One region of the Shewanella sp. SG44-2 genome, then DNA from elsewhere that is predicted to be linked to it. Evidence: predicted binding sites of a transcription regulator. Region 1 holds the regulator's gene; the other holds the start of a gene.
What was found. Region 1 encodes LexA, which represses DNA repair genes until DNA is damaged. Its sites were predicted from a motif close to TACTGTATNNNNATACAGTA; they were not measured.

Region 1 (6,434 bases):
CCATGAATGAATAACATCATCAGATGTCATCAAGAAGCGCACTTTTTGATTAATAGGCAGTACTAATGGCTTATCGACTTCGAGGAGGTAATGTTCTCCTTTGGCCTCACTGCCATCAATTTGAGCTCTGGGGGTGGATAATGTGCTGTAAAATTCGATGTCTTTATCAAAATAGCTGTAATGCCACTTCCACTGCGACCCAGTAATTTTTATGGTGAGATCAGCATCACTGGGATCTTCCATAGCAATCAAGGTTTTGGTGGCTGGAATAGCCATGCCGATTAAGATGATGAAAGGGATGACGGTCCAAGCAATTTCCACTTTGGTACTTTCGTGAAAATTGGCCGCGACAGCGCCTTTTGATTTGCGGTGATAAATCATTGAGTAAATCATGATCCCAAACACCACTAACCCAATTACACAACAGATATAAAGAATTGTCATATGGAGGTCGTAAACCTTGCCACTGATATCTGTCACGCCTTGAGTCATGTTGAGGGGCATTTCTGTTGCCCCAAGCGGAAGTGCTACAAACACAACCAGTAAACAATACAACCATTGCTTCACAAGACTACTCCTCTGCTAATTGCAAATAGCAACTACAAAGAAGAGTCACACAGTAATTCTCTGCTCTATGCAAACTCTTCGGTTCCCGAAAAAAGTTTGATGACCTCAAAGTACTTTGGTGGCTGTAAACAGACGGTCTACGGTTTTATTGTTAGCTGTGCACCACGCTTGTACCTACGACTGAACTTATCAATTTTGATTTGGCTCATTTGTCTGAAAGTAATCTTGATTACTGTCATTCACGTCCAATTAAAGATAAAAAATGTTTCATCCTTGTTAACCACATTACTTGTAGATTAAACATTGATCAAGATCACTTTGTTGGCTAATAGGCTGAAAAAAGATGAAAAAAAACCCTGAATTCAATACAGGGCTTGGTAATGAAGGGTTCGTGCTTAGTGAAATGAGCAAAAATTACTTGTTCCATTTGTTAAAGTAGGGCTAACAAGTTGATGTTTGTGAGGTAAGTGAGCATTCACATCTTCAATTACCACCCCTAATGCACGTGCACTTTTAGCGACAATTTCTAAACGGCGACTATCGCGAGCATCAAGTGAGCTTGTCCAAGTCACTACTGCGCTCGATGTACCGCTAGTGAGCGCTTTCTCCATGGCCCATAATGTTTCGACTTCATCTTTGGTGTGCACCAGTAAAATGCGATCCATTCTTACACCAGCACTTGCCAGCATATGTTTATAGCCAATATGGGGCGGGCTAATTAATACAATCCATCTGCCTTGCTGGCTCAATATCGCTAACTGGCTGCACAATTGGCTCAGTTCAGCTTCACCTTGAGTGACAGTTTGTAATGTTTGAATGGTTTGGGTGCCATGCAGTTCTGTTTCAGTTAAATCTACCCATAAGCCCGGGTGGCGTGGCGCGATGCCCATTAGTTTGTTCATAACCAATCTCCATTACGGATAACGCCAACGGCAAGCCCTTCGATGGTTAGGCTTTGGCAACTTAAATCTACTTTTATCGGATTGTAATCTTCATTTTCGGCATGCAGATAAATCACATTACCTTTTTGTTCAAATCGTTTTACGGTGACGTCATCATCAACACGTGCCACAACAACCTGGCCATTACGTGCTTGCTGCATTTTATGTACAGCGAGTAAGTCGCCTTCTAAAATTCCGATGTTTTTCATGCTGTCACCACGCACTCGCAGCAAAAAATCTGCGGCGGGCTTAAACATGTTTGGATCGACTTGATAGTATTGCTCTACATGCTCTTGAGCCAAAATTGGTTCACCAGCAGCAACCTGCCCAATCAGTGGCAGACCGGTTTCAACCTGTTCTTCATGAGGTAAACGAATGCCTCTTGAGGTACCAGGCATGATCTCGATAAAGCCTTTTTTGGCTAATGCTTTTAAATGCTCTTCGGCGGCATTAGCACTTTTAAAGCCAAGACGATTCGCAATTTCAGCACGAGTGGGTGGCATACCTGTTTCGGCGATATTGTTTTTAATTAAGTCTAAAATTTCTGCTTGGCGCGGCGTTAACGGTCTCATGATGATTCCTGTCTTTTTATACAGTGACTGTCATTATATACAGTGTTTATGTTCGCGCAAGTATTAACCAACTATTTTTTGTATTTTGTTGATTAAGTATCACTCAACAATATGTTTTAGTTAACTATTACTAATGTTCTGTCTTATGTTATTTCTGATAGTGAGAGCTTAAGCGTAAAGATAGATCGGTCTGATAGTGTAAGCAGGGTGGTTTCTGGTATCCTATACATCAATATTACAGTGGCTTATGTTGCGAAAATAACCATGTCAAAACCAGATTCAATATTTTTACGAGCATTAAGATGGATTCAAAAGTGGATGGTACAGACCATTGTGGTCCCTCACGATCCTTTTGATGACCTCAATATAGATCCAACTAAACCTTTGGTTTATTTAATGAAAACGGAATCTATTAGCGATATTGCCGCGTTGAGCGAAATCACTGAGGGCTTTGGTCTGCCCAGTCCTTATGAGCCATTACAGCTTGATGGCTTAACGGTGCCTCGTGTGGTCTGTTTAGAGGGCCGCAAACCACTATTTGGTAAACGTGAAAGTGGTGACAAATTCCTTAATTATTTTACCAGCTTATTGTCACTTCACAGTGAGAGTCCTGAATTAGATATACAGCTGGTTCCTGTTTGCCTTTATTGGGGACGTACACCCGGTAAAGAAGAAGACAGCATGAAAGCTGCTGTATTTGAACGTGAAAACCCTACGTGGTTACGTAAATGGTTAATGATTTTATTTTTAGGACGCCATAATTTCGTCCAGTTTTCTAATGCACTATCGCTTCGTCATATGGCCGATGAACATGGTACTGATAAAAGAATTGCTCACAAATTAACCCGAGTCGCCCGAGTGCATTTCCGCCGTCAACGCAAAGTGATGACAGGGCCACAATTACCTAATCGACAAGCGTTGTTTGCCTCTTTATTAAAATCAGAATCTATCAAAAAAGCCATTGAAGAAGAGTCTGCTAATAAGAAAGTAACGGTCGAGAAAGCGCGTGAAACCGCCATTGAATACCTTGATGAAATTGCCGCCGACTATTCTGATAGTTTGGTGCGTATTGCCGAACGTTTCCTGACTTGGTTATGGAACAAATTATACAGTGGTATCAATATCAAAGGTGCCGAACAAGTAAGACAGTTACATCATGATGGCCATGAAATTGTTTATGTTCCATGCCATCGTAGCCATATGGATTACTTGCTACTGTCGTATATTTTGTATTATCAGGGCATGGTTCCGCCGCACATTGCTGCCGGTATTAACCTTAATTTTTGGCCAGCAGGGCCGATGTTCCGCCGTGGTGGGGCATTCTTTATCCGTCGTAGTTTTAATGGTAATAAACTTTATACCGCTGTATTTCGTGAATATTTAGATCAGTTATTTGCTAAGGGTTATGCGGTCGAGTATTTCACTGAAGGCGGCCGTTCGCGTACCGGACGTTTGTTAGCGCCTAAAACCGGTATGTTGGCTATGACAATTAATAGTGTGCTACGTGGGATAGAGCGCCCAGTGACATTAGTACCCGTGTATTTAGGTTATGACCATGTGATGGAAGTGGCGACGTATCACAAAGAATTAAGCGGTAAGAAAAAGAAAAAAGAATCAGTTTGGCAGGTCTTTGGTGCTATTCGTAAGTTAGGCAATTTTGGCCAAGGTTATGTGAATTTTGGTGAGCCGATTAATTTACAACAGTTCTTAAATCAGCAGGCGCCAGAGTGGCGTGATGAGCTAGCTAAAGATCCTGATCAAAAACCTTCTTGGTTTACGCCATCAGTTAATTTATTGGCTAACCGTGTAATGACTAATATCAATGGCGCTGCCGCAGCCAGCTCAGTAACATTGACCAGTTTAGTGTTACTAGCGTCAGAGCAAAATGCGTTAGAAAGAAGCCAGTTAGAGCGTCAGCTTGATTTGTATTTAGCCTTACTTAAAACAGTTCCTTATACCGAATACGCCTCAGTGGCAGAAGGTAATGGCAAGTCAATTGTTGATCATTGTTTGTCGTTAAATAAGTTTGTGAGTACCAAAGACCTTATTGGCGAAATCATTTCTGTTGATGAAAAAATTGCCATCACCATGAGTTATTACCGTAACAATATTATTCACTTAATGGCGCTTCCGTCATTAATTGCCAGTTGTTTAGTGCATTATGATGTGTGCGACCGTCAGCGAATTCATGCCATTGTAATGGACTTTTATCCATTGCTTAAAGCTGAACTCTTTATGGGCATTGATGATGTGCCTAAACATGTAGATTGCATTTTAGATTTCATGGTTGAACAAGGTTTACTGACTGGTAGCGATCAATTTGAGATAACGCCTCGTCATATTACCCAAGTGTTATTGTTAGCCGAAACTATCAGTGAAACGTTGCAACGTTATGCGATTATTTTTAATTTACTGGCAATAAAACCTGATCTTGAGCGCTCAGAATTGGAACGCGATAGCCATTTGTTAGCCCAACGATTAGGCGCGCTGCACGGTATTACCGCACCAGAATTTTATGACAAAAAATTATATAACACCCTGAGTGTGAAACTGAAAGAATTGGGCTATTTATGCAGCGACGAACATCGTGCAGAAGTGATCAGAATTCGTGATAACGCTAATAAATTACTCAGCTCTTTAGTAAGACAAACCATTGTTGATAGTGTGGAAGCGGAGCACGGACAATAATGGCTAATCATATGAATGCTGCTAAGCATCGTACCAGCGGTAAATCTGTATTGGGTGGGGCGATGATTATTGCCGGAACCACTGTGGGTGCGGGGATGTTTTCGTTACCTGTTGTTGGTGCTGGAATGTGGTTTGGCTATTCTATCGCGATGTTACTCGGCGTTTGGTTTTGCATGCTAATGTCGGGTTTATTGTTATTAGAAGCCAATTTGCATTTTGAACCAGGTGACAGTTTTGACACCTTAACTCGGGTGACTCTGGGGCAGTTCTGGCGGGTGATTAACGGCGTTTCGATTGCGTTTGTGTTATATATTTTAACCTATGCTTACATCAGCGGTGGTGGTTCGATTGTTAATCACAGTCTGTCTGCATTGGGCGTAAGCCTACCGCAGAGCGTAGCCGGATTAGTGTTTGCGGTAGTTTTGGCTCTGGTGGTATTTATTAGTACTAAAGCGGTCGACCGTATCACCACAATCATGCTTGGCGGCATGGTGATTACTTTCTTTTTGGCTATTGGTAACTTATTAATCGATATCGATACCATAAAGCTAGTGTCGCCTGATGGTGAATCGCGTTACCTGCCTTATTTACTTGCCGCGATTCCATTTGGCTTAGCCAGTTTTGGTTATCACGGCAATGTGCCAAGTTTAGTCAAATATTACGGTAAAGATGCCAAAACCATCGTTAAAGCCATTATTACTGGAACCACTATCGCATTGGTAATTTATATATGTTGGTTAGTGGCAACGATGGGTAATATTCAACGAAGCCAGTTTGCCGATATTATTGCTCAAGGTGGCAATATAGGTGTGTTAGTGGGTGCGTTGTCTGGGGTTATTGCCAGCCAATGGCTTGATAACATGCTAACCCTATTTGCTAACCTTGCCGTTGCCTCATCATTTTTAGGTGTGACACTAGGCTTGTTCGATTACCTTGCTGATTTATTTGGGTTTGACGACTCGCGATCAGGACGAATTAAAACTGCAGCGGTCACGTTTGTGCCACCAACAATCCTTGGTTTGTTATTTCCGAATGGATTTATTTTAGCGATTGGTTTTGCTGCGCTAGCTGCCACTATTTGGGCTGTTATTGTACCAGCGTTATTAGCCTATAAAGTAAGACAACAATATCCTGACTCAAAGGGATTTAAAGTCCCTGGTGGAACTCCGTTAATTGCTATTGTGGTGTTGTTTGGAGTTATCACTGCCACATGTCATTTGCTGGCCATGGCCGATATATTGCCGGTGTTTAAATAGACGCAAAAATTCCGGTGAAACAACTTTTAGCCTAAAAGCCTTCGTTTGAAGGCTTTTTGCTTTTCTGCTGATATCGACTTAACTTATGAGACAAGTTTCATGTTGGCTATATCAAGGCAACTATTTTTATAAAGGATTAGGATAATGAAGGTACAACAGTATCAACAAGGACAGCCTTGCTGGATTGAATTAGCAACTCATGATTGGGCGGCAGGTAAAGCATTTTATCAGGCGCTATTTGGCTGGGGAGCAGATGATATGCCTATGCCAGAAGGGCATTATACTATGCTGCAAATCGACGGTGATGATATTGCTGCAATGTACCCAATGCCAGCAGAAATGGAAGCCTTACCGACTCATTGGACAATTTATTTTGCGGTCGATGATGTTGATGCTACCTCTAAGGCTGT
Region 2 (6,434 bases), on a different contig from region 1:
ACTCAATACCTATTCAATAACACGTCTAAAAGGAGGAAGGGCATCAATTAATGATTTGCCATAACGTTTAGTGACCAAACGACGGTCTAAAATGGTCACTCGACCATAATCTTGCTCTTTTCGTAACAGTCGACCACAACTTTGGACTAATTTACGTGAAGCGTCAGGAATTGTCAGCTGTAAAAAAGGATTACCGCCTTTTACTTTTAAGTATTCTGCGTGAGCTTGTTCTACTGGTGAGGTTGGGACGGCAAACGGCAGTTTGGTTATGATTAGGTTTGTTAAGTAATCACCCGGTAAATCAAGCCCCTCAGAAAAACTGCCAGTACCGAAAATGACACTGGGTAGACAGTCATCACAGCGTTTTTTGTGTTGTTCTAATATCTGTTGACGCGGAATAGCGCCTTGAACAAAAAGCTGATCTTTAGGGATTTTACCTTCAACTAGCTCAACCACTTTATCCATTTGCCAATATGAAGCAAACAGCACTAATGTGGCCATTTCACCATCGATGAGTGTCACAATATGTTGTGCTAGTTCGGTGGTGTAATTATCGTCAGTAGGTTCGCACACCATTTGAGGTATAAATAAAGTCGCATTATTTTCGTAATCGAAAGGGGATAATAACGCTAAAAATCGGCTGCCATCATTCATTGACAGTCCTACTTGATGAGCAAAATGGTTGAAGCTGTTTAAGGCTCGAAGCGTTGCGCTGCACAACACCACTCCAGCGGCTTTTTGCCATAACATAGATTCAAGCATAAAACCGACTTCTATAGGTGATGAACAAAATAAATAATCTTGTTGTTTACCAGTAATTAATTCAGCCCAACGTGCCATTGGCGCGCCTTTTTTACTGTCTTCTTTAGCCATCATCTTCCACAACTTATGTAAATTATCCAGCCGTTGTAAAATGAATCCAGTTTCTGATAACAACCCTTCCGACTGATGTTTAGGCACTTCACCATCTTTTATTGCTTCAGTTAATACTGATACCACTTTGTTAAATTGCTTTACCGCTGAACCTGATGCTGTGGCAAGATTTTCTGCCTGTATTAATAATGATTGAGGCAATTGGCCATGTTCAAAACGAAGTCTGGATTCAGGGTTAGCGAATAACTGCGGTTGGGTATCACAGAAATGAGCAACCTGAGTCAGTAAATTGGTTAACTCTGTGGTGTGATCAAGCATTGCTTGTACAGGGGCAATGATATGAGTGGTTTTTAGTTGATTTTGTAACTTAGAACAGGTCTTCGATGCTTTTTCTAACCAATCGCATGCTCCACGAAGTGTGGCTTGAGCACTGGAGAAATCTCTGGCGACAATAGGTAAGTGATGAGCTTCGTCGATAACATAAAACATGTCTTCTGGTTCTGGTAAAATGACGCCGCCGCCAAGTTCTAAATCGGCAAATAGCAGACTGTGGTTAACAATGAGTACATCCCAAGTGTCGACATCTTCACGGGCTTTATGAAACGGGCAATTATGGTGCGCCGATACTTGACGATGACAGCTGTGCTTATCACAGCAAATTTGCTGCCACAAAAAATCAGGGATAGGGTGCTTTAAGGTATCAATTTCACCATTCCAGCGTTTTTGATGAAAATCTTGATGCAATTTTTGTAATTCGTTAATTTGACTTTGGTCGGGTTTAGTTTGCCACATGGCTATTTGCGAGCTGTCTTGTGCCCCGATCATGGCTTCAAGCTTGGCTAAACATACGTAGCGCTGACGACCTTTTACCAAACCAAATTTAAACTCAATACCTGATTGTTGTAAAAAATGAGGTAGATCTTTATGGAGTAATTGTTCTTGAAGTGCCACGGTTGCAGTAGCAATACAGACTTTCTTTTTACTCGAGATGGCTAAAGGGATTGCACCTAAGATATAAGACAAGGATTTACCAATACCGGTACCTGCTTCAACCACAATGATACGCCGGTCTTTGTCATACTCACCCGCTAAGGTTTTGGATATTTCAGCTACCATATAGTTTTGTTCGCGACGAGAACGAAATTGCGGCATAGAGGCTGCAATTTCTTTGTAAATGGTGCGAATTTGACTTTTTATGTTATCCGGTAGCATAGGAAGTATGATTTCTACATAGACTGAATTATGCTGTACATAATAACAGTGAATTAGCATGCCACGAAGTAATAAATCAAATTGAGTAAACTTGTGCAGGAATTCAAACCCGTTGTGAAGCCAACAGATTATCCAATGACTAATACCCATGTGAAGGGACGAGTATTAACTCGCCATGCTATTTATCGGCATGGACAATTAGTCCTTCAATATTATATCAAAACCGCTGAAGGACCTGTATTAGCTGAACTATATCACAGTGAAGTGATCTGTTTCTGTCGTCAGCAAGATGTGGATCAATTAAGTCAAAAAGTCGGCTTTGCTCTTAAGGCTGAGACAATATCATTGCTGAGTTTTGCACATGAACCTATCAGTGCGCTGTATCTTAAATCAAATACTCAATTGAAATTACTTGGTCGTATTGCAAGTGATATCGGTATTACCTTATTTGAAGCCGATATTAGGCCTGAGCAACGCTACCTAATTGAACGGTTTATCGCCTTAGATATTGAATGCTCAGGGCATTATCAAGAGCGTAATCCAACTTCAACTATTCCTTTGTTATCGATTAATCGGGCTAGAAAAATGCCCAGCAACGAACTAGTCGATATCCCATTAAAAATGGTTTCACTGGATTTTGAGTGTAGTTTTACTGGGGAACTTTATTCGGTTGGCTTATATGGTGCCGATTATCAATGTGTGTTTATGGTGGGCGAACCGCAAGCAGAATGTCATGATTTTATCGTTTGGGTAAAAAATGAGATTGAACTGATACATCGTTTAATAGCGTGGTTTAGCGACTATGATCCCGATATTATTATCGGTTGGGCTGTAGTGACTTTTGATTTAGCCTTGTTGTTCAAACGCTGTGTTTTACATCAAATTCCTTTATTAATTGGTAGAGGGCATACCGAACTGAGCTGGAAAGTTGCCGACAAATATCGGCCTGAAACACTCTCTTTACCTGGGCGCGTGGTGTTGGATGGTATTGATTGGCTTAAAGCGGCATTTTATCAGTTTGATAGTTTTTCGTTAGAGTCTGTATCACGGCAATTATTATCTGAAGGTAAAGCAATTGATCATGTTGAAAATCGTGGCCAAGAAATTACCCATTTATTTGAACAAGATAAAAATGCATTGGCTTTTTATAATATTACAGACTGCCGGCTAGTGTGGGATATTTTTGAAAAAACACAGTTGTTAGATTTTGCTATTGAACGCGCTAAGTTAACGGGTTTGGAGTTCGGCCGAGTGGGTGCATCGATTGCGGCATTTTATCATTTGTATCTGCCTCACTTACATCGAAGTGGTTTTGTAGCACCTGCACAACCCGCTAGCCAAGGCTTAGAAAGCCCTGGTGGATATGTTATGTCCTCTATACCGGGTTATTATAAAGACGTTTTAGTATTAGATTTTAAAAGTCTATATCCGTCGATTATTAGAACATTCCTTATCGATCCTAAAGGCTTAGTTGAAGGGCTTTACGCTAGTGAAGTAAAAGGTGATGCAACGACAGTGGCTGGATATTTAGGTGCTCAATTTAGTCGGAAATCGCCTATTTTACCTGCATTAGTTGCCAGCCTTGCAGAGCAAAGAGAACTGGCCAAACGAGACAGAAATGCGCCGTTATCACAAGCGATAAAAATTATTATGAACTCATTGTATGGCGTACTAGGCTCACGAGGTTGTGTATTTCATGACGCTAAGTTAGCCAGTTCGATTACCATGCGCGGTCATCAAATTATGAAACTCACAAAGCAATGGATAGAAGAGTGCGGTTATCAAGTGATTTACGGTGATACCGACTCAACCTTTGTCTGGTTAGGGGATAATCATGGGATTAAAGATATCCAAGCGGTTGGTAAACACTTATCAGTATCAATCACCCAACGTTGGCTTGAATGGTGTGTAGAAGAATATCAATTAGACAGTTATCTTGAGTTGGAATTTGAAACCCATTTTGAACAATTTATTATGCCTACTTTAAGAGGCTCGGATGAAGGCAGTAAAAAGCGTTATGTCGGCGCGATGTCAAATGATCAGCATCAATTAACTCTGACTTTTAAAGGTATGGAGCAGGTGAGAAGTGATTGGAGCCCTATTGCAAGAAGGATGCAGTACCATTTATATGAATTATTTTTCAAGGGCGAGGATGTCATTGATTTTTTGAGTAATGAGCTCGCGGCAATTAAGTGGGGTGCTCGAGACAATGAACTTATCTTTAAAAAGCGATTAAGACGCAATGTTGAAGATTATACCGCAAAGTCGTCACCCCATGTTAAAGCCGCGAAACAGCTTGCCGAACTACTCGGAGACGTAAGCGTTACCCGTAAGGGACAACAGATACGATATATAATGACGCTCACTGGTGCACAAACCATAGAAGCAAAACCACAAAATATTGATTATGAATACTATATTTGTAAACAAATCAAACCCATAGCTGAGCCCATTCTACAACTGTGTGGTCATAGCTTTGACTCACTAGTAAATAATCAACTCCTATTGCTTTAAATTAACTCACTAAACCTTCAACTTTAAGTTTTCCAATGTCAACTAACATAAATGGTGTTTTATTCGTATCTTTCCTTAATTAAGTCAGTAAAGACATCAAGCATGGTTTGATGAAGCACAAATCTGACTCACTCTATCAACGAAGATTTATCTAGACGATTAATGTTAAGCAATTGCTTACATAGCCTTATTTATCGTCACTTAACATTTTTATGTTTACTAGAAGTGATAAAAAAGTACCTTCTTAAGGGAAATCGCTATTTTAAACAGACAGTTAACTTTTTTCTTTAGGATTAATATGTAATTTTTGCAATAACCAAATAAATTTAACTTATTGTTTATAATAATAAAAAAAACACCCCGTTCATATTTATTAACAGTTTAACTTGTTACATTTGATTAACTTTTGCGCTTACGACCTCTCGAATGTTGATTAGTTGTTTCAAATGTGATTTTATTGCAACTGTAGTTGAGAGGTTGTGATTGTTTTTTGTTGCATCCCCTCATTGAACTAACACCTAAAAAGGTAGTTAGCATTAATTATAAGAAAGACATAAAAAGTCCAGGGAGATAGACAATGCATAAGAACGTATTAGCTAAGTCGGTGCGCTTAGCACTGATCAGTGGTGCAGCAGCAGCCGCATTTGCTTCGCCAGCAGTTTTTGCTGCTGATGAAGATGGCGCAAAAGTAGAGCGTATTGAGGTTACCGGTTCGCGTATTAAGCGTTCTGACCTTGAAGGTGCTTCACCAATAACGACCATTACAACTGAAGATATGAAGATGGAAGGTAACTTTACAGTTGCTGACGCACTTCGTAACAGTAACTTGAACTCTTTCGGTTCATTCTCTGAGCGTTCAGGTAGTTCTGCACAATCTCAAGCAACTATTAACCTACGTGGTGCAGGCTCAAGCCGTACTCTAGTACTTATTGACGGTAAGCGTTTCCCAGGTTCACCAACGCTAGGTGGTGCATCTGCTAACTTGAACGCTATTCCAATGGCTGCAGTTGAACGTATCGAAATTCTAACTGATGGTGCATCTTCAACTTATGGTTCTGATGCGATTGCTGGTGTTGTTAACATCATCATGAAAAAGAACTATCAAGGTATTGAGTTCAATGTCGGTGGTGGTTCACGTGACCGTGACGGCGGCTTAACGAGTAAAGAATTCTCGGTTGTTGCTGGCTATCAAATGGATAAAGGTAACATTACTTTTGCATTTGATCATCAAGACCGAAAAGGCATTTCTGATGCAGACCGTGACTTTACTGCACCATGGATGGAAGACTTAAATGGTGATGGCGTTATTCAAGCATATTCTGAGACTGATGGCTGGAGTTATTATGGCGCAAGCGTAAAAGGTCCTGATGGCATTTATCAGCCATCTCCGCTTTGTGGTGATTTAGCTGCTGAATATGGTGACAATGTATTTAAACAAGTACGTGGTGATGATCAATTTGGTGCTGGTTCAGATTTGTGTATGTATGCATATGGTAATGTGTCATATAACAAAGCCTCTACAGATCGCAATACGGTATATGTTGATGCTAACTATGAAATCGCTGAAGACTTAGAATGGTTTGGCCGAGTAATGGTTACACAAAGTAATTCATTTGGTCGTTATGCACCTCCTGCAGCGCCGTGGAATAACATGGCAGCAGATAACCCAAACAATCCATTTGATGTAGAAGCAAAAGGTTATTTCCGTTGGGTTGGTATCGGTACTCGTGATGGGAACGTAGATGATTACAACCAAGATTACCTAACTGGTTTACGTGGTACAATCAGTGCGCTTAATGATGCCGAGTGGGAAGTTTACTACCACCACAACATTG

Region 2: the regulator LexA is predicted to act here: its motif matches at 2,117-2,136, upstream of dinG (ATP-dependent DNA helicase DinG).

Annotation. Positions count from the first base shown of each region.
Region 1 covers NZ_JACJEU010000006.1:139,532-145,965, reverse strand. Annotated here, with positions in the region: gene coxB (cytochrome c oxidase subunit II) at 1-567, opposite strand, end outside; gene H5181_RS06815 (cell division inhibitor SulA) at 963-1,469, opposite strand; gene lexA (transcriptional repressor LexA) at 1,466-2,080, opposite strand; gene plsB (glycerol-3-phosphate 1-O-acyltransferase PlsB) at 2,345-4,768, shown strand; gene mtr (tryptophan permease) at 4,768-6,024, shown strand; gene H5181_RS06795 (VOC family protein) at 6,169-6,434, shown strand, end outside.
Region 2 covers NZ_JACJEU010000022.1:18,566-24,999, forward strand. Annotated here, with positions in the region: gene H5181_RS14970 (TSUP family transporter) at 1-1, opposite strand, end outside; gene dinG (ATP-dependent DNA helicase DinG) at 10-2,085, opposite strand; gene H5181_RS14980 (DNA polymerase II) at 2,221-4,599, shown strand; gene H5181_RS14985 (TonB-dependent receptor) at 5,177-6,434, shown strand, end outside.